Regions from separate parts of the Hoskinsella mucinilytica genome, predicted to be linked through region 3. Evidence: riboswitches for the same ligand, from Rfam matches in the RefSeq annotation. Region 3 holds a riboswitch; each other region holds the start of a gene.
What was found. A riboswitch is a leader RNA that binds a small molecule or an ion and turns the genes downstream of it on or off. The one in region 3 is predicted to bind thiamine pyrophosphate.
Positions count from the first base shown of each region.

Region 1 (8,229 bases), on a different contig from region 3:
CCGTATCTAATTGACCACCTGTAGCATACGTTGTAGCCTCATCTTCTTGTGCATATAACAGATTGCTATTCATAGTTGTAAATACCATGAGTAAGCAAATCATTGAGATGACATATTTATAAATTTTTTTGGTATTTTCCATGATGTTCTCCTTTCAGAGTACCTTTTTCACTCATTCATTCTAACAAGGTATCTGTTGTTTTACTATTTTTACATGTATATGATAACATCAAACAGTCACGCACTGGTCACAACCATTTCTTTTTTTATTACAATAGAACAAAAAATAACCGAAACATAGAAAAAGAGACGATTTCTCGCCTCTTCATAAGTTGTTTTACTTGTTATAAGTTTCAGGTGTGATGCTTGTTCCGTTTTCAAACCATCCATAAACACCATTGTTTGTGCTAGGCTCGAAGTTCGCAGCCTGGATTGCTTCTGCACTTACCAAGATACTAAAGCTCTTATCCGCCATTTCATTGCCCCAACCTAATCCAGGAATCGTAACAGTAGTAAATAACTCAACAGATTGTCCGGCTTTTAAAACGCCATCTTTTCCATTACCTGCATCGCCTACATAATAGAAATATCCATCAGATTCTAACCAATCATTGGTATTGATATTTAAATAGACATAGCTTCCATCCTCATTTTTCGCAAGTAATAAATTTGCATGTTCCTCATCAAGACCTTCAACTGTAATTTTTGCTCTTACATAAGAATTTTCAGATCCCTGTTGTACTGTGATGGTAGGGTCTTTTACAATTTCATCGCCTGGTTTTACATTTTCAATTTTTCCTTCTGTATCATTACCTGGATAATTAGGTTCTGTTAAATCAATATCTACATGTCCCATTGTAATGATATTGGTTGCTGAATCCTGATCAGTAAAATAAGCAAGGGATGCTCCTACACCAATCAATCCAACTAATGCCAAACTTGTTACCATAACTGTTAATTTTTTCTTATTCATCTTCATCTTCTCCTTTAAAAATTTTATCGTTTCTTTCTTTTTACAATACCAGTTTATAACGAAATGGTAACAACATGGTCATACCAACTCTATTTTTGATTTACATAATAAAAGAGCATTCCCATAAGTGAATGACACTTTCATGGAAATGCTCACAATGTTTATTCCTTCTTTTTATCCTTTTCCACAACTTCTGGAAGAAAATTCAAGATCAATAATACAAAGACAACACCACAAGCAACTGCGATACCGATTGGTGTTTTGATATAAACACTTAAATAACCTAAGAATGGAATAGACAAAGCGACTTTTCCTATCACATTCTGATAGCTAACAGGATCTCCATCCTCTACATTATTTGCATCTCCCTTAGTAGTGAAGGATTGATGCTCCTTATCTATTCCTTGAATACGATGCGTTACTTTGGTATTACCTGATACAGTGAAACTAATGATATCACCTGTTTTTAAATCATCAAAAGGAACTTCTTTTGCATATACGATCGATCCTACAGGGATACCCGGTTCCATACTACCACTGATGACCGCAAAGCTTTGATAACCGAATAGTCCCGGTAACAACAAAGCTGAAGCAATGATCAACAGGCATACAATGATGACACCAATGAACGCATTGCATATTTTCTTTAACATAACATTACCTCCACGTATATTTCTGTTTCTATTTTCTCACACAACGCTTTCATAATCAAGGAAAGCCTTGTGATACCTATCCTTTTATGAAAGAAACACAGCTATCAAGTTTTATTTGACAGCTGTGTTGTTTGATTTCTTATTCTTCTGCTGCTTGTTCTTTATTTTTCTTAACGAAATAGAAGAACACCAAACCACCAAGAAGGATGGCTAATCCACCAATACTTGCAATGGTAGCATAACTTGGTCCTCTACCATCAGATTGTGGTTGCTCGTTGTCAGGAATATCTACTTCATCCTCATCACCTGGTTCATCTTGTCCATCATCTTGTGGCTGATCATTATCGGGAATATTTATTTCCGTTTGATCGCCTTCAGGATTTGGCGTTACAACCGGCGTATTATTTGGGGTTTGTTGATTTTGAACCTGGTTGATTATTTCTTCTTCGGTTATCGTTTCATAACGAATGACTTCGTTAGGATTGGTTAAAGTATAAACAAACTGAATTTCCATTTCATTGGTTAAGGTAAAGGTCTGTTCGCTTTGTTGATACGTATATCCGGCTACTGTTTTCGCACGTTCCGTAATACTACTGCCTTGTTCTCCAAGCATTGTTTTCGGAGTTGCGATATCTGTTTTATTTTCATCTACATAGCGTACGGTATAAGTAACACCATTGATCACAACACCATATTTCGCAACATAAACTGTTTTTCCACTTACTTTTGATCCGACATCAGGAAGTTCTTTGTTCCATCCTTTGAATACATAGCCTTCTTGTGCAGTAACAACCGGCTCATCCGGGAAAACATCATTTGTTGATAAACGATAGGAAACTTCTTTTTGACCATTGACCGTGCCATGAGCACCGGCCTTAAACACGATTTCATATTCAGCAGCTTGAATCTTTGTTATGGTGACAGGAAAGAGGAACATACATGCCATCAATAATCCTGTGAAAGCTTTTATTATGTTATGATACTTTTTCATGCTCCTCATCCTTTCTTTTTCTTAATTTTGAAACTACCAATAGAATCAATACAACGATACTTGCTGTAAATAAGCCAAGGATCATACCGATGGTCGTCGTATCACCTGTATTGACACCGGGAATCTGATTGATTACCGGAATTTTCTTTACAACGGTTACGACCTTTTCAATCGGTGTATTTTCTTCATATTCCACTGAGAATATTAAATTCAACATACCTTGTGTATTTTGATAAGTATTATCCATAGAATCTCCATCGACTTTGATCTTCATCATCACAGTTGTGGATTCTCCTTGTTTTAATGTCTTTAATAAATAATTGTTTTCAAGAGATTCCATATTGCTCTTGTTCATACCACCGATTTTACCTGTATAGAAGGTTTCTCCATTATTTGAAAATTCGATATCATATGCGATTTCTTCATTTGCGATTCCTTCACCTAGTGGTTTGGTATATTCGCTTCTTACATAAAACTTCATTTCTCTGTAATCTTCATTTGTCAGTTTGATTTCCTGTAATCGTTCTTCACCGGGAGCCATATTTTCATATGCACTGTTTTGTTCATACGTAATGAATTTCTCACTGTCTCCCTCAAAGGTCAAGCCCATGTTTCCATCAGATTCCTCAGCGTGAATCGGTGTTAGAAACATCGCCATGGCTAGGAAAGCTACAAGGAAGTATTTATTCTTTTTCATTCTCGTTCCTCCTTTATCAAATCATCAATCATCTACGGATAAGATGTTTCCATCTGCATCCAATTCGATATCAGCTCCCCATTCAGATAAGACAGCGTCTGTTCCGGAAATACTTTGTACTGCATCGACTTCTAAGGTTAACGCAATGCGATAATCATGATAGGTTTCATCACTCAGTTTTGAACTGATCTTAATTGCGTCCATCAGGTTCGTAGAGATTTCATTTGCTTTGATCGGTAAACGATAATAGAAATACACATTCTCTGAATTAGAGTTTTCAGCATCATCTTTGATGATCCAATTCTTTGTATCCTTGGTATTTAATGTAATCAAGGAAGCATCCGCATCGGGTAATTTAGTACCAATAGCATCTTCCCAATATTTCGTTGCGGTTACTCTGACATAAAGGGTGTGATCCTTTACGTTTTTGATATATGCACTGCTATCGATTTCATCACCTGGCATCACAGATGCAATCTGTATACCATCTTCGGTTTTCACAGCTTTTTCATCTTGACTATCTTGCACTAGCTCAATACCTAAGCTTCCCGCACTGATATTAGCGCCAACTTGCGTTTCCGCATGGAAGAATGCCATGGAGCCTTGATAAACCAGAAATAGAAGCAGAAAAGCTGCTGTTGTAACCATTACTATTTTCTTCATAGGATCATTTCCTCTCATTCATTTAAAGTTTCTTATCAATTCTATTCTTAGTATAAAGTATCACAGTAACAAAATAGTCACACGAAATTCATATTTTTCTCATGCATGAAAAAAAGAAGCACTAGGCTTCTTCCTCCATGATCGTTACATTTTCTCCATTTAGTATCTTATTCATATTACGAATCGCACACATTTTTCCACACATCGTACAAGTATCTTCTCTTTCCGGTGTGCTGTCTTTACGATATCGTCTTGCTTTTTCCGGATCAATGGCAGTATCAAACATAGCTTCCCAATCAAGATTTCTTCTAGCTAAGGCCATCTTATGATCCCAATCGATTGCCCCTTTGACACCTTTGGCAACATCTGCCGCATGTGCCGCAATCTTAGATGCAATGATTCCCTCTTTCACATCATCTACATTCGGTAAACGTAAATGTTCTGCAGGAGTTACATAGCATAAAAAGCTAGCACCATAGGTTGCCGCAATTGCTCCGCCAATGGCCGCAGTGATATGATCATAACCCGGTGCGATATCGGTAACGATCGGTCCAAGCACATAAAACGGTGCTCCTTGACAAATGGTATTTTGAATTTCCATATTAGCCTGAATCTGATTCAATGGCATATGACCAGGTCCTTCAATGATGACCTGTACATTCTTTTCCCATGCACGCTTTGTCAATTCACCAAGGGTAACCAATTCTTCAATTTGTGATATATCACTTCCATCCTCAATACAGCCCGGGCGACATGCATCCCCAAGACTTAAGGTAACATCATATGCTTGGCATATTTCCAACACTTCCTCATATCGCTCATAAAACGGATTTTCGTTTCCGGTAAGTTCCATCCAAGCAAAGATGATAGAACCACCACGAGATACAATATTGGTGATCCTTTTATTTTCTTTAAATCTTTGCGCAGTTCGTTTGTTGATACCACAATGAATCGTCATAAAATCTACACCATCTTGTGCATGCATACGAAAGACATCGATCCACTCCTGTGTCGTGATATCCTTTAATGCCTTATGGTAATAAACTACCGCATCATAAATCGGTACGGTTCCTATGATTGCAGGACATTCTTGTGTCAATTTCTTACGAAACGCTCTTGTATCTCCAAAAGAGCTTAGATCCATGATTGCTTCTGCGCCCATATCGATCGCATGATGAACCTTTTCCATTTCCATATCAAGATCCAAACAATCCTTGCTTGTTCCAAGATTTACATTGATTTTCGTTTTCAACATTCGTCCGATTCCATAAGGTTTTAAACAAGTATGGCGCTTATTCGCAGGTATGACGATTTGTCCTTTCGCTACATAAGTTAAAACATCTTGTATATCCATTTGTTCATAAGCAGCTACAGCTTCCATTTCTTTTGTGATGATATGCTTTCTAGCGGCATCCATCTGTGTTGTGTAATTCATCTTCATCCTCCTCGTATATGCAAAAAAAGCTGTACGCCTGCTACGGTGTTCAGCTTTTTTTAAGTTCTCTATCGTGGTTGTATCTATCCTAAGTCACAATAAAATCCCTTCGTCGGCATTATCCGTATCAGGTTCATTGGGTCAGGATCGTAAAGATCCAATCTCAGCCATCATCGGCACCCCATTTTTTGTACGTGTTTATTAGACCACAAAACAAGGAATAAGTCAATCTTTATCAAAAGATTGCTCATAGATACAGGATTGATGTTTTCCTTTTGTTTTTGCTTCATATAAAGCTTTGTCCGCATGTCGATACAGGTCATAAAAATCAGAACCATGTTGAGGTGCTAAAGCGATTCCGATCGATAATGCTATCCTTTGATCGCCATGTCCGTTTTCTTTGATACTTGTTTGAATATCATTGATCAATTCATGTAAAGCATCTAAATCATTGGTATGGGTAAAGATCAAAAACTCATCTCCACCTAATCTACAGAATACATCCTCTTCCATCTTTATGACCTTTTGGATACAGGATGCGACCATTTTCAATACATGATCGCCTATGATATGACCATAACGATCGTTGATATGTTTAAAATCATCTAAATCAATCATCAACAAAGCCCAATGTTGCTCTTGCTTTTGAGCCAATGCATTTTGAATCAAGATTTCGCCCATTCTTCGATTATAAATACCGGTCAACGAATCAAATTGGGCATATTTCTTTTCCTCTAACGCAAGCTCTTCTTTTTCCATTTGCTCACTCACATCTTGAAAATAACCGATGGATTTCACAAACTGTCCCTCATCATCATAAATCCTTTCACAAGTCATCTTGAGCCAAAGCTTTTTTTCATCATATACAGAAAGATCCACAATGGTCTCGCTCACATCTTCTTGTTGTAGATTTTCCTGCAACAAAGATAAGAGATGATATGTCTTAGGTAAAAACCGCTCTTTATGCTCCATCTGTTCCATAAAATGATCCAATAGATAATTGCCATGAACTTCTACCATCGTAGGTGGTATGACCTCACTGATTTGACGCAATGCTTCTTTGCTCATGGATAAGCGATCTTTTTTTACATCATATTCCCAAACATCAATTGCGGCTTGATGAATGATACTATCAAACATTTGTTGAGAAATTTTCAATTCTTGATCTTTTAATATCGTTGCTGTTGCATCGATCATAATACCATAATAAAGAGCACCATATGAGCTCATTCCACAATAGGTTGCTTTCATATGAATGTATCTTGTGGAATGATCTTTCGCAAGTGATCGAAATACGATATCCAAATCTCTTTGTTCTTTTATAGCATGTGCCACCGCATCTTTGACCATCTTACGATCTCTTGGATCTGTAAAATAACTACCCTTGGTTCCTATGATCAGTTGTTTATACTCTTCATTTTCATATCCCATCACTTTTGCCAGGTTATAGCTATGATAAGTAAATTTCATACCCTCAAAGCTAAACACATCTCCTGGAGTATTCGCTACGATTGCTTCGATCTTTTCCTGCATATGAATCAGATCATCTATATCTTCAATGATTCCGGCATAGTAGCTTTCCTGTTGATGTTGGATCAATCTGGTCTGATCTCTGACCCACATCGTTCCATTGTTTGTATAAATACGATATTCCGCAACAAATAAATCATCACTTTGATTTTTTATATCATCCACCTTCGTGAGCTTCTCACGATCCTCAGGTACGACCATATATAAGTACTTCATTTGAAAGCGGGTTTGTAAATCTTCTCTGCTAAAACCCAGCATGGATAAAAAGCGATCCGATACCGTTCTCAAATCAAATTCCGGTGTCTGATAACATTGATGATATCCTCCGGGCACAAGAGAATTCAATAAAGTAACATCCTCTCTTGCCTCTTGTAACATCATTTGAGTATTGGTCGTTTCTGTAATATCGATACAACAAGATATGATGGCAAGTCTTCCATCCTCTGCCTGCACCACTCTTCCTTTATCAATGACCCAAAGCCAACTGCCATCTTTACAAAGCATTCGATAACGTGTCGTATATTCCAATCCTTCATAAAAGGATCCTCCGATATCTTTCGCAACACTTGCCCTATCATCCGGATGTATCGTATGTTCCACAAGTCCGTCAATATGATCATACATATCTTGATAGGAATCATAACCCATCAACTTAATGATTTCATCATTTGCAAAATATAAAGGGAAACCCGCTTCACAATATCCGCCGATCATACCTCCAGGTACAGATTGTGCAAATAAATAAGCTGCATTTTCTTTATTCTCTTTCGCCATCATCTTCGATGTCGTGCTAGGTGCCACAATTCCCAAAATATTCTGTAATACTGTTTGTGATTCTTTCAATGCTTCCTCTTGTTGTTTCAAACGTGTAATATCTGTCCACAACTGATTATAAACCTTAATTCCATCTTCTTCTCCGATATCATTGATATGCTGTTCGATCCATACCACGGTTCCATTAGGCGCAATGGTTTGCAATTCCATATTGCCTTCCTTAGCCCAACGTTTCGGTGATTGCATTAGTTCGATCACATGATCCTTTTCCTTCCAAGGTAAGATAGATATCGCATCTTTACTCTCTAAAAAGGCTTTATAAGCATCTTTATCCATTCCATACTGTTCATATAGACCACCACAAACAACACGCCTGGAAATGACCTTATCATCCTTCACTCTTAACTCTACGATATTACCTGGGATAGAATTGATCAAAGCTAACATATCTTTTTGAAGCTTCATCATTTCGGTATCATCTCTTACAGCCCCATAAAACAGTTTCTTATTCCC
Region 1 is NZ_JBEQZJ010000028.1:8,056-16,284, reverse strand. Features, by position in the region: gene UGRO018_RS11210 (DUF7601 domain-containing protein) at 1-142, opposite strand, end outside; gene UGRO018_RS11205 (TasA family protein) at 338-973, opposite strand; gene UGRO018_RS11200 (signal peptidase I) at 1,135-1,626, opposite strand; gene UGRO018_RS11195 (MucBP domain-containing protein) at 1,766-2,617, opposite strand; gene UGRO018_RS11190 (hypothetical protein) at 2,601-3,314, opposite strand; gene UGRO018_RS11185 (hypothetical protein) at 3,339-3,977, opposite strand; gene thiC (phosphomethylpyrimidine synthase ThiC) at 4,099-5,412, opposite strand; TPP riboswitch at 5,500-5,606, opposite strand; gene UGRO018_RS11175 (diguanylate cyclase domain-containing protein) at 5,638-8,229, opposite strand, start outside.
Region 1: another riboswitch for thiamine pyrophosphate. It lies ahead of thiC (phosphomethylpyrimidine synthase ThiC); the one in region 3 lies ahead of thiW (energy coupling factor transporter S component ThiW).

Region 2 (8,229 bases), on a different contig from region 3:
CAACCTTCACTTCATCCCCTAAGTTCAAATCAGCAAATTCGCTATCACGAACTTCTCTGATAAATCTTTTAGGAGCTGTATTTGCTTTCGCAGCGTGACCAGTATTTGGTTTTGTACTGCGAGTTTCTTTTACATCTTCAAAACCTAACTGTACAGCTTCGTATCCATCGTTTTCCACTGTTTTTTTCTGTAATACGACATTTGGACAAGCTTCTACTACTGTAACTGGAATCAATGTTCCATCTTCAGTAAAAACCTGAGTCATACCAAGTTTACGTCCTAGAATACCTTTCATGATGTCACCTCCATTACAGCTTAATTTCGATGTCAACACCACTTGGCAGTTCTAGACGACTCAATGAATCGATAGTTTCTGCTGTAGGTCCGACAATCTCAATTAAACGTTTGTGAGTTCTGATCTCGAATTGTTCACGAGAATCTTTATACTTGTGTACCGCACGCAGGATAGTTACTACCTGCTTTTCAGTTGGAAGAGGTACTGGTCCAACAATCTTTTTTGCACCGTGAGCTTGTGCTGCCTGAACGATCTTTTCTGCAGATGCATCTAAGATTCTGTGTTCGTAGGCTTTTAAGCGAATTCTTACGCTATTTTTCTTTGCCATGAATAATCTCCTTTCGTCTATATAGATTATAGACTCGCTCGATGCGAATTCCCTGACCGGCTGTTCATGACAACGCCTTTCAGTGGGTCAGCAACCTCGCATGTCCTTGCGGTCGTGATAATATTTTAACACATACAAATATTGAATACAACCCCTATTTTAGGCTTTTTTTCACAATTTTCGCCCTAAACAAAAGGTTTTATTGTATACGTTCTATTTTGTATATAACCTCATTTTCTGTATACGCTTACATTGTTTTTTTATCGCAAAACCAATAAAAAAAGAGGATTTTTTTATCTTTTCCTCTTTCAAAAACTAAAGATCATGATAAATTGGACACATTTTTTCATATGTACAGAATGTCTCAAAGCCCAATGCCTTGACATCTTCTTTTATTTCCTGAATGTGGTATCCAACGTGTTCTTGTTTATGAATATCACTACCAAAAGTGAGAATCTTGCCACCCAAGTCCTTATATAATCTTAAAATATCTCGACAAGGCGTTAAATCATGTAATCCATAGCGCTCATTACTTGTGTTAATCTCAAGTCCTTTTCCATCCTGGATCACTAACTTCAATATTTTTGTTAGAATATCCTTCGTTTCACTGAAAGGATAAATACCTGCTTTATCATCCCGTTTAATTGCATCTAAATGTCCTAAAACACTATAATTCTTATATTGTTTCATTACATCAAGAATTTCCTGATAATAAGCTAGATTATACTCACGCTGTGTTTTTCCTTTTTGAAAATCTTGAGTCCAAAACTCCAGATCATTGACCTGATGACAGGATAAAATGACGAAATCGAAATCATTGTGTTTAAAATCTCTTTCATATTGAGCTATGGTATGTGTTTGCATACCAAACTCTATTCCATATTTCAAATTAATTCGATTGCCGTATAATTTTCTACAACGATCAAATTCTTGGCGATATGTTGTATAAAATAATTCATTATAGAATTTTATTCCATGATCAACATGCTCTGTAAAACAAATTTCGTCTAAACCTAGGTAAATTGCTCTGTTTACTAATTCCTCCATTGGATAAATAGAATCATCACTAAAACTGGTATGCATATGGTAATCTGAGAACATCATCATTCTCCTTATGTTAATCCGGTAAATATTGCTTTAAATGCTCAGCAGGAGTTGTATCTTCCCATTTTACATTCAAATCATCTCTGCCGAAATGCCCGTAAGCTGCAAGTTGTTTATATTGAGGCTTTCTCAATTCCAAAGTTTTGATGATTGAAGTTGGACGAAGATCAAATTCTTTTCGTACGATATCTGCGATTTCTTCATCTTTTAGCTTTCCTGTACCAAAAGTATCAACCAATACACTAACAGGATGAGCAACACCGATTGCATATGCAAGCTGAACTTCGCATTTATTTGCTAATCCTGCTGCTACAATATTTTTAGCAACATAGCGTGCCGCATAAGCAGCGCTTCTATCTACTTTTGTAGGATCCTTACCTGAAAAAGCACCTCCACCATGACGAGCCATTCCACCATAAGTATCAACTATAATCTTTCTTCCAGTCAATCCGCTATCACCTTGAGGCCCACCAATTACAAATCTTCCAGTTGGATTAATATAAACCTTAGTGTCTTCGTCCATCATAGATGGATCAATTACTGCATCAATCACATAGTTTTTTAAATCCTTGCGAATGGTATCTAAACTAACTGCCTCAGAATGCTGAGTAGATATTACGATGGTATCAACTCGTATCGGACGATCATTTTCATATTCTACAGTAACCTGAGTTTTCCCATCCGGACGAAGATAATCCACAACGCCATCCTTTCTGATTTTTGTAAGTTGCTTTGCCAGTCTATGTGCCAATGATATTGGAAGTGGCATGAATTCAGGCGTTTCATCACAAGCATAGCCGAACATCATTCCCTGATCACCAGCACCATTATTTTCTTCTCCACCTTCTTTTGTTTCCATAGAATGGTCTACACCCATTGCTATATCTCCAGATTGTTCATCAATGGTAGTCAACACAGAACAAGTTGTTCCATCAAAACCGTATTTAGCACGATCGTAGCCGATTTCCAAAACAGTATTTCTTGCGATACTAGGAATATCTACATAACAATTTGTTGAGATTTCTCCCATGATCATGACCATACCAGTTGTACAGCATGTTTCACAAGCAACACGTGCCATAGGGTCTTTTTCTAAAATTGCATCTAATACTGCATCTGATATCTGATCACAAATTTTATCAGGATGACCCTCTGTAACCGATTCTGAAGTAAAATATTGTTTATTTAACATTGCATTGTCCTTCTTTCTTCATATAACACATCTATTATCTTCTATCTCTTTCTAGATTACAAGTCTCATAGAAAAGAAGATAACTTTTTTTGCTATCTCCTTATATTATTAGGCTCTTTTTAAATGCAAACGCTCTACAAGTATCGGAACCAACAACATTCCTGCAATCATTGTTGCTATCATATATGGTGCATTATATATGATTGATCCCCATAAGGTTGTTTCCCACACGATCACACCACCTATCGTATGACTTAAAAAACGTAGAAAATTTGTTATCAATACCCCACTATAAAAATATTTATAGTTAGGGAACAGACTTGCAAGACCATACACACTGAATGCAACTAGGTAATCTAATAGGAATCCTAATATTTGAGGAATGTACATTGGGCCTGTAACAAATTGAATCAATACAGAAATAAGTCCAACAAATGTTGCCTTCATCCAACCCAAGTGATAACTGCAAACGAGTAAAGCGATGGTAGATATACCAATAGAGCCACCATTTGGCATTCGCAAAAATGGAATCATATTAGTAAAATAATCAAGAACCATGAATAACGCCGCATAAAAAGCCATAAAAACCAAATCTAATGTAGTCACCTTTTTCATAAAAAAACACCTCCATGAGGCGTAAGTAAACAAATCTATCAATTCTAGATCTGACTCCCTACGCTAGTATAAACTAGATCAGGTCATAAGGGTATTTCTCAGCCCAAGGGCACCCCTGTCATGACGTTATAAATTATACACTAAATAAAGGAATATGCAAATACATTGTTAAAAAAAAAAAGCATCAGCGAAATTGCCGATGCTTTTAATGTTTTTTTATTACTCGATGATTTCAGTAACGTTTCCTGAACCTACAGTACGTCCACCTTCACGAATTGAGAATTTTGTGTTGTTTTCGATAGCGATTGGAGCAATCAATTCAACAGTCATTTCAATGTTGTCACCAGGCATAACCATATCTGTACCTTCTGGAAGAGTGATAACACCAGTAACGTCAGTTGTACGGAAGTAGAACTGAGGACGGTAGTTAGTTACGAATGGAGTGTGACGTCCACCTTCTTCTTTTGTCAAGATATAAACCTGAGCCTTGAATTTAGTGTGAGGGTGTACTGATCCTGGTTTTGTTAGAACCTGTCCACGCTGGATTTCATCACGGTTGATACCACGAAGCAATGCTCCGATGTTATCTCCTGCTTGAGCGATATCCAACTGTTTACGGAACATTTCCAAACCAGTTACAACAGTCTTACGAGTGTCATGGATACCAACGATTTCAACTTCTTCACCTAATTTAACTTCACCACGTTCAACACGTCCAGTAGCAACGGTTCCACGTCCTGTGATAGTCATAACATCTTCTACAGACATCAAGAAAGGTTTGTCAGTTTCACGCTGAGGATCTGGTACATATGCATCTACTGCTTCCATCAATTCGTGGATAGCACCAACATATTTTTCGTCACCTTCAAGAGCTTTCAATGCTGAACCACGGATAACTGGAGCATTGTCTCCGTCAAATCCGTACTCAGAAAGAAGTTCACGAACTTCCATTTCAACAAGGTCGATCAATTCTTCATCGTCAACCATGTCACATTTGTTCAAGAATACAACGATGTAAGGAACACCTACCTGACGAGCAAGCAAGATGTGCTCACGAGTCTGAGGCATAGGACCATCAGATGCAGCAACTACAAGGATAGCACCATCCATCTGAGCAGCACCAGTGATCATGTTTTTAACGTAGTCAGCGTGGCCTGGGCAGTCAACGTGTGCATAGTGACGAGTAGCAGTCTGATACTCAACGTGTGCAGTGTTGATTGTAATTCCACGTTCTTTTTCTTCTGGAGCTCCATCGATTGCATCATAAGCTTTTGCTTCAGCCATACCGTCTTTTGAAAGAACGTTAGTGATTGCAGCAGTTAAAGTTGTTTTACCGTGGTCAACGTGTCCGATAGTTCCAATGTTAACATGTGTTTTGGAACGGTCAAATTTTTCTTTAGCCATTTTTAAATTTCCTCCTAATTTATAGTTTTCATGTATATTCTAATTCAAAGTTTTTATAAAAGCAACAATTAATTTTCAGAACTGTTGTTTTTAACAATTTTTTCAGCAATACTCTTAGGAACTTCACTATAGTGATCAAATTTCATAGAATAATTTCCACGTCCCTGAGTGAATGAACGAAGGTCAGTTACATAACCAAACATTTCTGACAATGGGATGTGTGCTTTTACGATGATCGCATTTCCTCTTTCTTCCTGGTCAATAATTGCACCACGACGAGAGCTTACGTCACCCATAACGCTACCTAAATATTCATTAGGTGCTGTTACTTCAACTTCCATAACTGGTTCCAAGATAACTGGTTTACATTTTTTGGCAGCAGCTTTTAAAGCCATAGAAGCCGCAATCTTATAAGCCATTTCACTTGAATCGACATCATGGTAAGATCCATCGAACAATGTAGCTTTAATATCGATTACCGGATAACCTGCAATGATACCATTCTGCAATGCATCTTCTAGACCTTCACCAGTTGGTTTTACATACTCACGAGGTACGCTTCCACCAACAGTGGCATCAACGAATTCAAATCCTTTACCTTCTTCTTGAGGTTCAAATCTGATCCATACGTGTCCATACTGTCCACGACCACCTGACTGTTTGATGTATTTACCTTCACACTCAGCAGCTTCACGAATTGTTTCACGGTAAGCAACCATTGGTTGACCAACATTTGCTTCTACCTTGAATTCACGTTTTAGACGGTCAACGATGATGTCTAGGTGAAGTTCACCAACACCGGCGATGATGGTCTGACCTGTTTCTTGATCTGTATAAGTTTTGAAAGTTGGATCTTCTTCTGCAAGTTTTGCAAGGGCAAGACCCATTTTATCCTGGTCAGCTTTTGTTTTAGGTTCCAAAGACAGTTCGATAACTGGTTCTGGGAATTCCATGCTTTCCAATACAACTGGGTGATCTTCTGCACACAGAGAATCTCCAGTAGTAGTTACTTTTAAACCAACGGCAGCAGCGATGTCACCGGCATAAACTTCTTCGATTTCTTTACGAGAATTTGCATGCATCTGAACGATACGTCCAAAACGCTCTCTCTTACCTTTTGTTGAGTTTAATACATAACTTCCTGATTTAGCAGTACCTGAGTACACACGGAAGTATGATAATTTACCAACGAATGGGTCTGTAGCAATCTTGAAAGCCAATGCAGCAAATGGTTCTTCATCACTTGCATGACGCTCAACTTCTTCACCGTTTTCCAAAGTACCCTTAATAGCAGGAATATCTAATGGAGAAGGCAAGTAATCAACAACTGCATCCAAAACCATCTGAACACCTTTGTTTTTATATGCAGAACCACATAATACAGGGAAGAAATCACCAGCACAAACAGCGATACGAAGAACACGTTTAATCTCTTCAATGCTTGGTTCTTCACCTTCTAATATTTGCATCATGAAGTCTTCATCGTAATCTGCAAGATATTCTAACAGTTTTGCACGATATTCTTCACATAAATCTTTTAAATCTTCAGGCACTTCAGAAATCTGAATTTCAGTACCTAGGTCATTGGTATAAACCTCTGCCTTACGTTCAATGATATCTACGATACCAGTGAATGTAGATTCTGCTCCAATAGGAAGCTGAATTGGGCAACTCTTAGCACCTAAACGATCAACGATCGTACGGCAACTCATTAAGAAGTCAGCACCAGTTGCATCCATTTTGTTACAGAATACGATTCTTGGAACACCATAAGTTGTTGCCTGACGCCAAACAGTTTCTGTCTGAGGTTCAACACCAGCTTTTGCATCCAATACGGTAACCGCACCATCTAATACACGTAGAGAACGTTCAACCTCAACAGTGAAGTCAACGTGACCTGGTGTATCGATAATGTTGATACGGTGTCCCTTCCAAGCTGCTGTTGTCGCAGCGGAAGTAATCGTAATACCACGTTCCTGTTCCTGTGCCATCCAGTCCATTGTAGAAGCTCCATCATGAGTTTCCCCAATTTTATGATTAACACCTGTATAATACAGGATACGTTCTGTTGTAGTAGTTTTTCCGGCATCGATATGAGCCATGATACCAATATTACGAGTATTTTCAAGTGAATATTCACGTGGCATAATGGTTCTCCTCTCTTACCAGCGGTAGTGAGCAAATGCTTTATTAGCTTCTGCCATCTTGTGAGTGTCTTCACGTTTCTTCACAGATGCACCAGTTCCATTAGCAGCATCCATGATTTCAGCAGCTAATCTTTGCTCCATTGTTTTTTCATTTCTTAAACGAGCGTAGTTTACGATCCAACGAAGACCTAATGTCAAACGTCTTTCAGCAGAAACTTCTACTGGGACCTGGTAGTTTGCACCACCAACACGACGAACTTTAAGTTCCAATAATGGCATAACGTTTTCTAGAGCTTTCTCGAAAACTTCCATTGGTTTTTCATTTGTTTTAACTTCAATAATATCAAACGCATTGTAAAGGATCTTTTGAGCAACCCCTCTTTTTCCATCAATCATGATTTTGTTGATTAAACGAGTAACCAGCTTGGAGTTGTAAATTGGATCTACTAATACATCACGTTTTGCTATATGTCCTTTTCTAGGCATTTTTATTTCCTCCTTTCACAATTGACTATTTCTTAGCTTCTTTTGGTTTTTTAGCTCCGTATAGAGAACGGCTCTGATTACGGTTAGCAACACCAGCACAGTCCAATGTACCACGAATAATATGGTAACGAACACCTGGTAGGTCCTTAACACGTCCTCCACGAATCATAACAACGCTATGCTCCTGTAAGTTATGACCGATACCTGGGATGTAAGCAGTAACTTCCATTCCATTACTTAAACGTACACGGGCATACTTACGTAACGCTGAGTTTGGTTTTTTAGGTGTCATTGTTCCGACACGAGTACATACTCCACGTTTCTGAGGTGCACTTAAGTTAGTAGGACGTCTCTTTAAGGAGTTATATCCTCTATTCAGAGCTGGTGACTTAGAAACATTCACGCTCTGTTCACGACCTTTACGAATTAATTGGTTAATTGTTGGCATAATATCCTCCTTTCACAAACACACATTTCCGGGTGTGTCATTTTGAAGTGTAAATTTAGTTCCCATCATCTGGGAACCATTAAAAATCCACTTGCTTTTCTATGATAATTCATATTGAGGCCTATTGTCAATACTTTTTTTGTTTTTTTTTAGTTTTTTTGCCTTTGTATATCTGTTGACTGTTTTTTATAGAATCTAATTTGGCAAAGA
Region 2 is NZ_JBEQZJ010000037.1:29,624-37,852, forward strand. Features, by position in the region: gene rplC (50S ribosomal protein L3) at 1-295, opposite strand, end outside; gene rpsJ (30S ribosomal protein S10) at 309-623, opposite strand; gene UGRO018_RS13415 (histidinol-phosphatase HisJ family protein) at 939-1,724, opposite strand; gene metK (methionine adenosyltransferase) at 1,741-2,919, opposite strand; gene UGRO018_RS13425 (energy-coupled thiamine transporter ThiT) at 3,028-3,534, opposite strand; TPP riboswitch at 3,573-3,661, opposite strand; gene tuf (elongation factor Tu) at 3,754-4,938, opposite strand; gene fusA (elongation factor G) at 5,007-7,085, opposite strand; gene rpsG (30S ribosomal protein S7) at 7,101-7,571, opposite strand; gene rpsL (30S ribosomal protein S12) at 7,597-8,019, opposite strand.
Region 2: another riboswitch for thiamine pyrophosphate. It lies ahead of UGRO018_RS13425 (energy-coupled thiamine transporter ThiT); the one in region 3 lies ahead of thiW (energy coupling factor transporter S component ThiW).

Region 3 (8,229 bases):
AAATATCAAGCAACTTATATGTTAGTTTTAAAACATATGCTAAACAATGAACTGAAACAAGCCAATGAGCTTGTGGAAACCTTACCTGAAGAACCGCATTATGATAAGATTCGTACACAGGCACAAATTTTCATAAAACAAGATCAGTTAGAAGATGCTGCACAAATACTGGAACAGAAATTGTTGAAAGATATGAATAGCGTTTTCTCAACGCTAGAGGACTTGATGCTCATCGCAGAAAGCGAGAATAGAGCACAGGATGCAGATCACATTGCAACTTTGTATCGTCAATTATCTAAACAAATGGAATTTTGGAATTATCAATCTTATATCGCAGATTTTCGACTTTCCCTTTTGCGTAAAAATGCAACAGAATGTATCCAAATTTTAATGCAGATGATTCATGCAATGCAAGATGAATGGAAGCTATCAGAATCCACCTTATTTCAACATATCAAGCAAAATCCTCAATCTTCTCGTATCACAGAAATGACACTTCCGGCAATGCTACAAGATCTAGAGGATCCAGATCAACATGAATATGATTTTATCAAAGAGCATCCTGATTATGAACAGCTCATACATACATTTCATACAGCAATAAAATAAATACAGGTACCTATTATCAGCACCTGTATTTTCTTTATTTTTTCAATATCGATTGTATTTTTTCTTTTAGTTGAGCTGCGGCTTTATGACAATCGTTTTGTTTCATTATTGCAGAAACCACGCATATCCCATCGATATCTGTTCCTTTTAAAATGTCACAATTCTCTACATTCAAGCCACCAATTGCACCAACCGGTATATCGACATGCTTACAGATATCTTGTAAAGTCTCTACCTTAGTGATGATCGTTTTTACCTTAGTAGTTGTCGGATAAATTGCGCCTACACCAAGATAATTTGCACCATCTTTTTCTGCTTGTTGAGCAACAGCCACGGTTTTCGCAGTAGCACCTACTATTTTATTGGGACCAAGTAGTTTTCTTGCCATAGCTACTGGCATATCCTCAGCGCCTACATGAACTCCGTCTGCATCTACTGCCAATGCCACATCTAATCGATCATCAATCAATAGTGGTAAATCATATCGATCTGTGATTGCTTTTACTTTAAATGCCAAATCAATATAGTCTCTTGTTGATTTGTTTTTTTCACGAAGTTGAAGTAACGTAACACCACCCTTACAAGCTTCTTCTACTTTCCAAAGGAATTCTTCTTCACTCATATCAGAGGAATCTGTGACCAAGTATAACGTTAAATCTAATGTTTTCATACGGTTACCTCGCTTATCTTTGCATGTTCCATGAAATCCTGTTCACTTAATGAATAAAGCCAGTCAAATAATTGATAATGAAAGCTCCCCGGTGCCTTTGCATGTACATGACATTGTTGTGCCACAACTCCGAAATAACTACATGCCATGACACTAGCTTCTAATGATGGCAATACCGATAAAAAACTTGCGGTAATTACATTCAGCATACAGCCTGTACCGGTACATAATGTCATCATCTCACAACCGTTTTCCACAACATGGGTTCTATCACCATCACTGATGATATCATGTTTTCCACTGCAAAGAACCACACAATGATGCTGTTTGGCAAACGCCTTGATCCATGTCGCACTTTTTAGTTCACTTTCAATATCCGCTATACCAACATCAATACCCTTCGCATGACTGGTTTTCCCTGCAATTGCCCGTATCTCCGAAAGATTGCCTTTTATGACATTTGGACAACACTCCGCTATCATCTTTTTGGCGTAGGACAAACGAAGACTACTACATCCAACTCCCACAAGATCGAGAATAACCGGAATTTGATGTGTTTTTGCGATAGAAAGAGATCGCCACATCGCTACTTTTCTGATATCATCAAAATTACCTAAATTTAGTGCCAATGCCTTACTTTGTTTCGTGATTTCTTCTACTTCATCAGGATGCTGTGCCATAATCGGTTTCGCCCCTAAAGCAAGCACTGCATTGGCACAATCATTCATGGAAATCGGATTGGTGATACAATGAATCAGATCATGCTTCCACAACAGTTTCTTTCTGCTGTTCCATAACTCCTCGTACTTCATCATAGCTTCTACCTCCAAGCTTTGTTTGCATCTTCACTAGCATTCCATTATGTTGTAGCTTCAATAGGAAGACAAAGGCAATGCTACCACCGATGAATGTTCCCATCAAAAAGCTAGGTACATAGAACATCCAAGTCAATCCATTTTTACCCCATAAAAACTCCATAACAGGATAGGATACCATAGCCCCGATGATACCTGTACCGATGATTTCTCCCAATACTGCTGCCCATATTTTTCCCTTGCTAACTCGATATAAGATACCTGACAAAGCAGCTCCAAACACTGCCCCAGTCAATGCTAATGGCGGAATCCCCATCAATGCCATACGAATGATTCCAATCGTTACTGCACAGCCTAAGGACCACCATGGTCCCATTAAAACCGCCATAGTGATATTGATCAAATGTGCCATTGGACACATTCCTTCTACACGAAGAATTGGTGAAATAACGACACCAATTGCCACCATCATAGCGAAAAATACACTTTTGAAAATTTGATTTTGCTGACTCATAAAAAACACCCTCCTATTTGCTGTCTGGATAGAAACAAATAAAAGGATCATAATAAAAATCAGCGCCTTTTACTGGTTTCCTTTCCAGATATGGTACGGTCGAAACGATAACAGTTTCCTCTCAGCCTGTTTGCAGGCTCCCTCGCTGATGTTCTTTTCACGTAAGGCGCTCCCCTTCCGCTAGCAGTAATAAAAAAGAGATATATCGCAAGGATATATCTTCAGAATAACTTCCAATCATACTCCCTACGTCGGCATTACCCGTATCAGGTTCACAGGGTCGAAACTTTCTCGTTTCCTCTCAGCACAATCGGCTCCCCTTTTATTACAGTAGTAATGGTACCACTTTACATTTCTGATTGCAAGAGTGGTTTTGGTATTTTATGTATTTTTAGCTATATTTTATAATCTGTTACTTGTAAGAATAATTAGTTCAAACTGCATTTGAATATTAGCAATATCGGCAACAATTGATACTGCTTCGACCTGCTTTATTAAGTCTTTTCTTGTCCTTTTATATTTTTTCTTGTTATGTAGGCTAATTCTATTCCATACAGTAACGCATCAAATCTTAAAGCCTTAATTTCATCATTATCAGGTAATATATATGAGACTACATCTTCTTTCACAGCTAACACATCTTCGTATGTTAGCGTATTATAGTGATCCTAAGCTAAATAATAATCTATTAATTTTAAATGATAGTACTTTGTAATGCGACCTATTTCAAAGTGTTCATCACTGTTCACTTCTTTTACAACTTTCTTTGTTTTAGTCTTATCTATTCTTCTTACTGGGCTTTTTAAACTATGATTTTCTTCCTCTAACCAAGAGAAAAAGCTTAATAGATTTCTTCTTATATTACCAACAATTACCTTGCTACAGTTATTCCTTTGTTGATAACAAACAAGATAGTCTCTTATTAATGACTGAATTAAGCACATAAAAAGTTAACCTAACATCAATCATAGCATTCTCGTAAAAAGACCTTAAAGATTTGAATATTGCATCGTTTAGACATTCTACCTTAAGGTCTTTCATAGATTCAAATTAGACAAAACACATCTTAATGCTTGCAGTAAACAAGTTATAAACTAGCGCTAACATAATAGCCATCATGAGTTGCTTCTGCCACTGTAGCTGGTCGATTAGCATCCCCAATGATATTGGTATCTTGTATGAGATGGAAAAAGGAATTCGCCAATTCTTTTTGAGCCTTCATTCCAACAGCATAGATAACAGTTTCTGCCTCTATCACCTGTTCTTTTCCCTGTTGAGAAACCGTAATAGCATGTTGATCGATTCTTTTACATTCCGCTTCCAAGAGAATTGTTATATCTCCTGCTTCCTTTAGACACTGTAATAACCCCATACGAACATGCTCATTCAAATTGGAACAAAGTTGTCTACTCCATTCAACCAAAGAAACTTGTCTACCAGATTTCACAAGTAGCTTTGCTAATTCTGTTCCAACAGAACCCCCTCCGATAATTGCGACCTGTTGTTTGATTTCATCTTGATGTTCATAAGCGTACAATGCATTCATAACATGCTTTTGTTCAATACCTTCAATCCTTGGTTTCATTGGCTGAGCACCAACTGCAACAATGATCGTATCTGCATGCTTCATTTCCTCTCGATGATCTTGTGCATCACAGGACAAACGCACCTCGATATCTGATTTCATGATTTGATAAATCAAATAATCTTTATAACGCTTTAAATCGAGTTTAGAATCATCAAATTCGCTACAATACAGCTGCCCACCTAAATGAGCTTCCTTTTCCATCAATATGACTTTATGACCTCGTTCATATGCGGTTAAAGCAGCTTTGCATCCAGCAGGTCCACCACCTATTACATATATCAACTTTTTATTTTGAGCCTTAGGAAGAACGACAGGTACACGATTTTCATGTAAATAACGAGGATTAACAGAGCAACAAGTTATGCTCTTCATTCCATAATGCTGATTTTTTTCTCTTGCATACATGTTATAACAATTCAAACAACGTAAACATGGTACGATATCCGCTTCTTCTCCATTCCATACTTTGCTTGTCCAGAAGGGATCGGCAATGATCTGTCTACCTATCACTACTGCATCTGCTTCTTTTCTCTGTAAAATAGATTCTGCCTCTTGCGGTGTCATAATTGCCCCAACTACAGCTACTGGAATATGCAGTGCCTCTTTCACCATCTTAGAAAGACCGGTATTGATCATATGCGGATAATATGGAGATGTTGTCATTCTACTCATAGCACTAAGTTCACGTTCTAAACCACATGAAACATGTACCATATCAATTAGATGCTCTATGCTTTGTATAAATTGTATGATTTCTTTGGTAGATGTTCCATCCGCAATATGTTCATCTAAGCTAATTCTCATATCAATAGGATATTCCTTGCCTACTGCTTTTCTTACACGCTCAACAATCATCATAGGAAATTTCATTCTATTTTCAAAACTTCCTCCATATGAATCTGTACGTTTGTTAAAATGAGGTGAAAGAAATTGAGTAGGAAGCCATCCATGACCAAAATGTAACATGACCATATCAAAGCCATATTCCTTTGCGTCCAACGCTCCCTTTGCAAAAGCATCCGCAACTTCATTCATCATGGTTTCGTCCATTGCCCTTACTTCTGTCCCATCTTCTCTGATAAAACCAATTGGTCCTATGGCATAATCCCCAGGTTTTACCTTCGCATATTGACCGACATGACATAGCTCAAATTCAGCCTTTGCCCCACGTTGGCGAATGATAGATACCTGCTCTCTCACCTTCGCACTCTGTGTCATATCCTCAAAACAATAAGGACCTGGTGCCATTCTTGATCTTCCATCTGGAACACAACCACTGGTTCCTCGAATGATCATACCAATGCCACTGATAGATTTATCCGTTAAACTACCCAAAGGTGCAGATATGATACGGTTTTTTAGAATCATTTGATTTACTTTTAATGGTTGAAATAAGAGTGGGTATTTACAAGTCATATCATCATCCTCCTATTCTTCTGGGATATCCTTGAATCCCAATACATAGGTGATTGCCGCAGAACCAAAGTAAGCAACCAACATCAAGCCACACCAGATGATAAAAGTATCACCAAAGAATAATGGTAGTCCACCTAATCCACAAAGCCCTAGACCATATGCTTTTACCATAAATACCAAAGATAATGCACCACAGATACCTGACATGATACCCACTGCAATAAATGGTTTCTTTGTTGGTAACAATACCCCATACAAAGCAGGCTCTGTAATACCAACTGCTCCAATCACAGCCGAACTTATACCTTCTCCTCTTAGATTTTTATTTTTCGTTTTCAAAGCCACTCCTAACGCTGCCCCTGCAACTGAAGCATTGCCAAATCCTAAAATTGGAAATACAACAGAATATCCCACTGTAGCCAATTCATTCAAAACAATCGGAATAGCCGTTGCCTGATGTATCCCTGTCAATACAAAGAAAGGACAGGTAGCTCCGATAATCAAACCACCAAAAATTGCGAAATTAGAATAAATATAAGTAATTCCTTTTCCTAATAGCTCAGATATGATTTGCGCTAGTGGACCAGTTACCGCAAGCATCACTGGCAAAGCTACTAAAATCGTGATTGCTGGTACCAGTACAGACTTTAATACTGTTGGTGATATTTTTTTCGCAAGTTTCTCAATCCAGTATACTACAGGCATGGTTAACATGATTGGTGTTAGTGTAGAAGAATAGGTTACCAATTTGACCGGTATTCCATAAAAGGATGCATATGCCGTTCCACTGGCTGCTGTTTCTAATATGGCAGGATATACTAAAATCCCCCCTAGTACCGCCCCAATATAAGGATTGACCCCAAGCTTTTTCGCTGAACTAAATCCCAATAAAAGTGGTAAGAAATAATATCCTGCACTACCTGCTGCATTTACAACTTGATATCCATAAGTAGCTGCATCTACATTAAGATAAGAAAGCATAGCAATGATACCTTGAATCAAGCCACAACCTATTAGTACAGGAATGATAGGCTGAATCGTACCAGTAATATAATCAATTACGCTCTTCCATCCAAAGCTATGAGTTTTAACTGTATCCTTGTCTTCCTTAATATCTGTTATGTTCATCAAGGCATCATACACATCATTACATTTCCCACCAAATACGATTTGATAAGTCATATTGAAGAAGGATGCCCCCTTAACACCTTCCAGTTCTTTGATCGTTGCTTCATTTACCAATTGCTTGTTCTTCACTTCTATACGAACCCGAGTAAAACAGCTAATGATGCTGACGATATTTTCATTTCCGCCAACGTTGTCTAATATACTTTTTGCGATTTTTTCATAGTTCATCATAGGTTCCTCTCTTTCTCGCTTGTTTCGCTGCATGGTCTTTTTTTTATCCATTTCACCTCCTGTTTATCCACTTAAAGACGACATGCTTTGAGTTTAGCCTAATTGAATAGTGACTACCTCAATGATCTATTTTTAAATCCTTGCAATTTCTTAAATGCAGGATCAAATAGTTTTTTTCAGGGCTTTTAATCTCTCTACCAAACTCATTTTTTAAATGCAGGCTAAGACTTTCAACACATTCCCATTCTTTCTGAAACACCTCTGTTATCGTTTTCGATAACAGCTGATCATCTATATCATTTTCTTTATCCTCAATATATCGCTTTGCGAAATGTTTGATATGGTTAAGTAATCTTGTATACGCCAACCCATCCTCATCTATCACATTTAGATAATTTTTACGTAAAAATGTAATGGTCGCGTCCACAACCTCTAAGGTTTTTCCTACATAACGCTTTCCTTTATTATGCGTATTTTCGATTACATGCATAGCAATATAACCTATTTCCTCTTCTGGTATATCAACTTGATACATTTGATAAATCAGCTTTTTTGCATACAATCCAATTCCATATTCCTCACGATAAAACTGTTTTACTTCGACAAGAAATGGATTGTCAATATCCGTCTGTTCTCTAATTCGTTTTATGGCAAAATAAAGATGATCGGTAAGTGATAAATAAATACTTTCACTTAGCTGAATATCATATTGCGCATATGCATATGCTACGATTTTTTCTGTTAATTCCAGATAAGAAGCTGGAATTTGTGATATTAATTCTTCTAGTTTTGTATTATCATTCAATATAAAAACCTTTTGAATTTTATCTTTACATACATAGTCACCTGGTTTGGCTTGAAACCCTATACCAGTTCCCATCACCACAACTTCACCTTTTCGTCTATCTTTTGCAATGACCACATTGTTATTTAAGAGTTTTTTTATTTTCATGTCGATACCCTCTCTGCTTTTATAATCATATCCCCAGGCTCTATCTCTCCTATTTCTTTTTTCTCTAAATGAAATTCATCGCTATTTTCTATCACGAGCATCGTTGTAGCGCAATAAGATGCTTGAATCTTTTTCAAATCTAGCTTCATGATCATTTCTCCTGCCTGCACAACATCGCCAACCTTAACCATTGTGTGAAACCCATCCCCCTTCATTTCCACTGTATCGATTCCAATGTGTAGAATGATGTTCATATGCTCTTTACTTTCAATTCCAATCACATGTCCGGTAGGGAATACGATCGTG
Region 3 is NZ_JBEQZJ010000050.1:13,059-21,287, reverse strand. Features, by position in the region: gene UGRO018_RS15350 (helix-turn-helix domain-containing protein) at 1-609, shown strand, start outside; gene thiE (thiamine phosphate synthase) at 644-1,279, opposite strand; gene thiM (hydroxyethylthiazole kinase) at 1,276-2,094, opposite strand; gene thiW (energy coupling factor transporter S component ThiW) at 2,039-2,608, opposite strand; TPP riboswitch at 2,834-2,939, opposite strand; gene UGRO018_RS15330 (hypothetical protein) at 3,103-3,237, opposite strand; gene UGRO018_RS15325 (hypothetical protein) at 3,277-3,552, opposite strand; gene UGRO018_RS15320 (oxidoreductase) at 3,696-5,612, opposite strand; gene UGRO018_RS15315 (PTS transporter subunit EIIC) at 5,625-7,022, opposite strand; gene UGRO018_RS15310 (PRD domain-containing protein) at 7,090-7,923, opposite strand; gene UGRO018_RS15305 (PTS sugar transporter subunit IIA) at 7,920-8,229, opposite strand, start outside.

Region 4 (8,229 bases), on a different contig from region 3:
GAAGCCTTGGTTCGCTGGGCCTATTCTGAAGATCAATTTTTAACACCGGATGAATTTATTCCACAACTTGAAAACAGTGGTATGATCAGTGAACTTGATTTTTATATGTTAGATCATGCTTGTGCTTTCCTTGAGGAACATGCATTGGCATGCTCCGGCTTTACCATATCGGTGAACTTTTCCAGAGTAACCCTGTTACAACGTGATTTTTATGAAAAGGTCTGTGCTATTTTAGATCAACATCAAATCAAACCGCAAAGTATTGAAATTGAAATCGTAGAAAGTGCTTTCCATGAAATATCCGAAGCCGTATTTCAAACCCTGATCAAGCTGAGAGCACATGGCTTTTTGATTTCCATGGATGATTTTGGAACCGGGTATTCCTCTTTGGATCTTTTAAACACCTTAGAAATCGATGTGTTGAAAATTGATAGAAGCTTTTTAAATGATATGAGTGAAAAAGGAAAAAATATCATAGAGCTGATTGTACAGATTGCGCATAACTATCATATCAAAGTCACTTGTGAAGGCATAGAAACGCAAGAACAATTAGATTATCTACGTACCATTGGTTGTGATATGGGACAAGGCTATTTTGTATCGAAACCCATTCCACATGATCAATTCTATGAGTATTATCTGAAAGATGTGGATCCGGTTTACTTGAAACATGCTGTATATGACTATAGTAATATCTTACAAACAGATGAATGCATCAAGATCATTATGGCTCATATGGAAGGAATCATCTATTTGATAGATGATGACACCCATGAATTGCTTTATATCAATCAAGCAGGTAAAAAGGCATTCCATATCAAAGATGATACAGAGTACCATGGTAGAAAATGCTATGATATTCTTCAATCTCAAACAAGTCCTTGTAATTTTTGTCGCAATCGTATCAAAAACGATCAAATTTGGGGTCATTATCGCATCAAAGCAGATGATGAATTGCTAGTGATGGATAAAAAGATTCCTTTGGAAAACAATAGAGTTGTAAGAATGGAAATCGCATATTTTAAAAAAGAAATCAATCCACAATGATTTCTTTTTTTATCACAGTTTTATGTAACCGCATTCTTCTTTTCTTGTATGTTTTTGTGAAGTGTGCTATCCTAATAATGGCTAAAGCTTCAAAAATTCAGGAGGAGAGATTTTTTTATGGAACTCGTAAGGTTCGCTTACGATAATTTAAGGCGCAAACCAAAAAATGCCTATTTTTTTGCGTTCTCAATTATCGCAGCATCTGCAGTGATCACACTGTTTTTTTCTATTTTAGGCAACCCCTACTATGGTACATCATCTATGACAAATATGGCAAATACCATTGCCTTTGCGCAGTTTGATGGTGGAATCGGAAATGGCATCTTCACGATGATCCTTTCTTTATTGATGATCTTCATATGTGTCATCACGGTTTTCTTTTCAAATAAATTCTTTTTGATGTCCAAGGTAGAAGATATCGGGGTAATGATGATTAGTGGCTGTAACGTCATTCGCCTATCTATTTTTCTCATCGTTCAAAACTTTATTATCTTATGTGTAGCAGCACCGATTGGTGCATTGATTGGTTTTGCATGTCATCCCATCATCAATTATTTGATTTATCAAAGTATGGGTATTTCCGCACCGATCTTTGCTTTTTCCACAGATGCGATGATTTATTGTTTGATTACCTTGTTTATGGTTGGCTTTTGGTTGATCATCGTAGATAGTGGATTTATCTATCGTATGGATTCTTTGGATACCCTTTTAAAATCTAAGAAAAGCATGGATCCATTAGGTAAACCTAAAAACATGTACTTTAAAGTATTTTATCTGGCTATCTATGGTGGTATTCTTTATTACCTATGCAGTCTTGATTTTTCAAAAATTAACTTCATTTTCATGATTTATGTCTCTGTGGCAATTATATTGGGACCGGCAAATATTTTTCGCTATGTCTTTCCTGATGCCATCAAATGGCTGAAAGATAAATTTCATTATTCTGATCCATGTCGAGTCATATCCGCAGGTAATTTACGCTACAGTATCATCAACAGTAATTTATTGGTGACGATCATCCTTGTAGATGTATCTATCTTATTCTTTTATTTATGTAAATTCAGAAACGATGATGCGACTTTTATGGTGGTCTTAGTATCTTATGTCGTATCCTTGTTATTGATATGTATTTGTATTGGCTATAAGTTATCCAGTGACGCTTTAAATAAAAAACGTATTTTTCAAAACATGATGTCCATCGGATATTTAAAATCCGATATCAAACGCATCATTCATCAAGAAATCAGTGGATTCTTCTTTTTGATCATTTTCATATGTATCCCACTCTTGCTTGTGATTTCAACCATGTATACCATGATTCATGTCATATCTTTAAACTTCATGATATCCATGCTGTTGTTATTTATCGCAATGATCAGTGTGTCAGGGATCATCATGTATAAAGTCTATTGTAATTTGATATTTAAAGAAGCATTAACAAAACCAATCACATACGAAGAATAGGAGATAAGACAATGAATAAAATACTAGAAGCAAATAACCTTGTGAAAATATATAATCAACATACTAAAAATGAATTAGAAGTGCTACATGGCATTTCTCTGGATGTCTATGAAGGTGACTTTATTTGTATCATGGGACCATCCGGATCAGGAAAATCTACCTTGATCAATAATCTTTCTACCATCGATATGCCAACCAAAGGTACGGTCAAGATCAATGGTGTCAGTGTGCATAAAATGATGGAAATGGAAACAGGAAAATTCCGTTATGAAAATCTGGGCTTTATCTTCCAATCCTTTAACCTTATGGATACCTTAACGTTAAGAGAAAACATCGGTGTCCCTCTTACTTTAGCAAAAGTAGAAAAGGATGAAATCAAAAGACGTGTGGAAGAAGTTGCACAAAAGTTGGAATTAACAAATTTATTAGATAAATATCCTGTAGAATGTTCCGGTGGTCAATGTCAACGATGTGCTGTCGCAAGAGCCTTGGTTACCAATCCTAAGCTGATAGTCGCAGATGAGCCAACCGGTAATCTGGATTCTAAAAATTCTCATGATCTATTGAATATATTAAAAGGACTGAATGAAAACGATCACGCTACGATCATCATGGTAACTCATGATGCCATGATTGCCAGCTACTCAAAACGTCTTTTGTTTATACGAGATGGTGTCATCGATGAAGACATTGAACGAGGAGATTTAAATCAGAAAGACTACTTCTATAAAATTGTACAAGCAAACAGTAAAGAATCCATGGAGTTATTATTCTCTTAAGGCTGACAAAAAGCAGTTGACATTCATCAACTGCTTTTTCATGTTCTATAACAACGCTTTAGGATCTTGGTATGGTAAATGTAATGCTTCACTTACTCCTTGATAAGTGATATGACCCTTACAAGTATTCAATCCCAATAAGAATCCATCGTCCTCTTTCAAAGCATCAAGCCCCTTATCCGCTAGTTTCAGTATATAAGGTAAGGTAGCATTTGACAATGCCATAGTAGAAGTACGTGGTACAGCTCCCGGCATATTCGCAACAGAATAATGCATGACACCATATCGTTCAAAATATGGATCATCATGTGTGGTGATATGATCACTGGTTTCGATACATCCACCCTGATCAATTGCGACATCAACGATCGCACTTCCTTGTTTCATTGTTTGAACCATATCCGCTGTGACGATTTTAGGAGCCTTAGCGCCCGGTACCAGAACAGCACCAATCACAAGATCCGCACTACGTAATGCTCTACGCAAATTATATTCGTTGTTGTATGCGGTATGAATGGTTCCTCCTGAAATATCATCTATATATCCCATACGATCTGCACTGATATCAAAAATGGTAACGATTGCGCCCAAACCACAAGCTATTTTTGCGGCATTCAAACCTACCGTTCCACCACCGATGATCACAACTTCTGCAGGAAATACACCTGGTACTCCACCAAGCAACAATCCACGACCACCATTGTTCTTTTGTAGCATCGTTGCGCCCACTTGTACTGCCATACGACCCGCAACCTCACTCATCGGTGTCAATAAAGGTAATCCACCTTTTCTATCACGAACCGTTTCATAAGCAATCGCACTTGTATGTGATGTCAACAAAGCATTCGCAAATGCTTCATCATTAGCAATATGTAAATAAGTAAATACAAGCTGATCTTCACGTAAATAATGATATTCACTAGGGAGATACTCTTTTACTTTCACAATCAAGTCTGCTTTCGCAAAGACCTCATCAACAGCTACGATCTTTGCACCTGCTTCCTCATATTCCTTATCTGTAAAACCACTGCCGATTCCGGCATTTGTTTCTACATAGACCTCATGACCTGCTTTGCATAAAGTAAATACACCTGCTGGTGTACAAGATACACGATTTTCATTGTTTTTGATTTCCTTTGGAATTCCAATTCTCATGATCATTCACACTCCTTATGCGTTACATTATAACACTTTTCTGTAAATGAAGCGATTATTTTCTCATTTCTTACATTTTTATTTCATATTCCAACAATGATTTAACGGTCCACTTCCCTTACCTAAATCAAGTCCATCCTTTAGTGCTCCTGTGATATAAGCCTTTGCCTGTTTCACACTTGTGACCATATCAAGACCCAATGCAAGATTACTTGCAATCGCACTGGATAGTGTACATCCTGTACCATGCGTATTTGGATTTTCGATTTTTTCACAAGAAAGCCATATCTGATTTCCATGATCATAGAGAAGATCATCCGCACAATCATCAAAATGTCCGCCTTTGATCAAGATATAACCATCATAATGCTTAGCGATTTCCTCTGCCGCTTTTACCATATCCGCCTTGTTATGTATCGAATATCCACACAATACTTCTGCTTCCGGAATATTCGGTGTAATGATATCTGCTAGTGGTAATAGCTTATCTTTCAACAAGTTCAATGCTTCTTCTGCCAACAAACGATTCCCTGAAGTCGATACCATAACAGGATCTACAACAATATGCGATGCTTGATATTGTTTTAATTTTTTGACGATTACATCGATCAATTGTGGTTGGGATACCATTCCGATCTTCACTGCATCGGGATAGATATCATCAAAAACACAATCGAATTGTTCTTCTAAAAAAGCCGGTGTAACATTCATGATATCCTTTACACCACACGTATTTTGCGCTACCAATGCTGTAATGATGCTCATACCATACACCTTATGCGCCATAAATGTTTTTAAGTCTGCCTGTGCCCCTGCACCACCACTTGGGTCTGTTCCTGCGATCGTTACTACCTTTTGCATATCATTTCCTCCAATTCTCTCATATCCTCGATATAAGTATCTGCACATTGTTTGATTTCCTTTTCATCCTTGTTCTGTGAGCGTTCCTTCACCGCCACAACATAAAATCCCGCTTTCTTCGCTCCTTGTATGGCATGTAATGCATCCTCAATGATCAAAGTATGTTCTTTTTTCATCTTCATCATCTCGCAAGCTTGAAGAAAACATGTAGGATCTTCTTTCGATAAATGCAGCTGTTCACAACTCACAATAAAAGAAAAAAATTCTAACAATCCATGCTTCTTCAAAGCTGCCTCACATACTGCAACATGATTGGCACTCAACACTCCCATGCGAATCCCCTTTTGGTGTAAAGATGTCACACATTCCTTTACCCCCGGTTTTAAGCGCATGGATCTATAACAATCACATAACAGCTCATAAACCTCTCTAGAAATCGTTTCCTTCGTAAGTGTTGGCAAATAATGCGTATGTAAATAGTCGATTGCCTCTTCCATGCGCATAGCTTCAAACAATTGATCCAATGCCTGATTGGTATAAATTCCTTTTCCTTTTAAATATTGAACAGCAAAATTATCCCACACATGCATACTATCAAGTAAAGTTCCATCTAAATCAAAGATACAAGTGATATCATCCATAACTGCTCCCTTCTGATATAAGAAAAGGAATCTACCAACATGGGCAAATTCCTTCATCAGCAATCAGTTCCCTACGTTGGCATTATCCAAATCAGGTACGGTCGAAGTCATTCAACTTCCTCTCAGCCTGTCAAGCAAGCTCCCTTTTTTCATAGGTATCATACCATAAATCGATGGATTAGGAAAGTAAAATTCCGAAAGGTATGATACAATAACAACTAGAGGTGAATACAATATGAATGAATTAAGAGCATTTTTTAAAGATTACAAAGAAAAGCAAGCTGCCTATGCGATGGCATTGAATACGATGTATTATGATTTACATACGATTGCGCCAAAAAAAGGTATGCCAAAACGCAACAAAGCGATGGCGATCCTAAGTGGTGAAGCTTTTCGTATGGCCACAGATCCTGATGCGCTAAAACAAATCGAAGCACTTGCTAAGCAAAGTGATGATCCCCAAGAACAACGTGAATTACAGTTGTTTCTAAAAGGTATGCAACTGAATCGTGTCTTACCAAAAGAGGTGTATATCGCTATGCGCCAAATTCAAAACGACAGTGAAACTGCTTGGTATGAAGCAAAGCAACAAAATCAATACGACATCTTTGAACCACACCTAAAAGCAATCATTCAAAAACAAAAAGAAGTCTTAAGCTATCTCAAAGATAAAACATCGGATTATGATTATTTGTTAGACAGTTATGAAGATGGAATGAATGTGGAAACGTATGATGCTTTCTTCAAAGCAATCAAAGAATCCTTGGTGCCATTGATCAAAGAAATACAGGAAAGAGGAAAGCATATAGATGATTCCATCCTATTTCAAAGCTATGATGTGGAAAAACAAGCAGCATTCAATGCACAATTATTAGACTATTTAAAAATGGATCATGATAAGTGTATCTTAGGCTTAACCGAACATCCTTTCACTGATTTTTTCAGTGATAATGAAGCCAGGATCACTACCCATTATTATGAACATATGTTGATGTCCGGTATCTTCTCAACCATTCATGAATATGGACATGCCTTATATTCTCTACAAGTCGATCCGACTTACGATCAAACTGCATTAAAGGATCAAATCGGCTATGCCATGCATGAAAGTCAATCACGTTTCATGGAAAACCATATCGGAAGACATCGTGCATTATGGGAAGTACAATTTCCTATTTTACAAAGCTATTTCCCTGAACAATTAAAAGATGTCAGCTTAGATGCCTTTATGGAAATGATCAATGTTTCTAAACCTTCCTTGATTCGTACAGAAGCCGATGAATTGACCTATCCTCTACACATCTTGATTCGTTATGAACTAGAGAAAGAATTATTCAATGGACATGCGAATCTAGACGAATTAGAAACGATGTGGAATGATAAATATGAAGAATACTTAGGAATACGTCCTGATAACGCAAGTGAGGGCATTCTACAGGATATGCATTGGGGTGCCGGAAACTTTGGATACTTTCCAACCTATGCATTAGGTAGTGCATACGCTGCTCAATTTTATGATGCAATGTCGAAACAAATAGATGTAGCTGATTGTTTGAAAAAGAATCACTTTGAAGAAATCGCTGCTTGGCTACAAGAGCATGTTCATCGTTTTGGTGCCTATCAAAAGGCTGATGATATCTTACTTCATGCTACAGGAATTCCATTCGATCCAAGTTATTATATTGATTATCTTACAAGTAAGTATCGTAAATTATATGCATTAGACTAATACCAAAAAACTGAAGTACTCCATGGTCTTCAGTTTTTCTTATTTCACCTTTGTCATCATTTTTAATTTCTGTTCCAAATAACCTACAGTAAATTCTCCCCAACTATAATTTGCCATATATTCTCCGGTATAAGAATTGATAGCATCGACATCCCAATCCATAAACTTATAAAAATCACAATCGATTTTGGTGATATCCACAGAAAAATGATTGAATTTTTTGACAATGATATCCTCAATGCCTGCCTCTTTTAATGTCTTCATCATGGAAGAGATATATGTCTGCATTTGATTTTGTATGGATATGGTATATTGTTTATCTTCAAATAATACCGCAAACAACTCTCTAAGGGTACATCCGCTACCCTTTTTATGTACTAAATATGCCAATATTTCCTTTGATTTACTACGTGAAAAATGAAGTGGATGACCATCTACAAATACTTCAAAATTGCCAAATGTCTGTACCTTAACACGTTGTTTATTTTGCGCTTCCAATGGATAGCGAAGATGATGTAACGCTTCTTGAATCATCTTCGCTGACACAGGCTTT
Region 4 is NZ_JBEQZJ010000007.1:74,046-82,274, reverse strand. Features, by position in the region: gene UGRO018_RS03795 (EAL domain-containing protein) at 1-1,047, shown strand, start outside; gene UGRO018_RS03790 (ABC transporter permease family protein) at 1,165-2,511, shown strand; gene UGRO018_RS03785 (ABC transporter ATP-binding protein) at 2,523-3,290, shown strand; gene ald (alanine dehydrogenase) at 3,336-4,445, opposite strand; gene thiD (bifunctional hydroxymethylpyrimidine kinase/phosphomethylpyrimidine kinase) at 4,524-5,306, opposite strand; gene UGRO018_RS03770 (HAD family hydrolase) at 5,294-5,947, opposite strand; TPP riboswitch at 5,999-6,103, opposite strand; gene UGRO018_RS03765 (carboxypeptidase M32) at 6,183-7,676, shown strand; gene UGRO018_RS03760 (response regulator) at 7,716-8,229, opposite strand, start outside.
Region 4: another riboswitch for thiamine pyrophosphate. It lies ahead of UGRO018_RS03770 (HAD family hydrolase); the one in region 3 lies ahead of thiW (energy coupling factor transporter S component ThiW).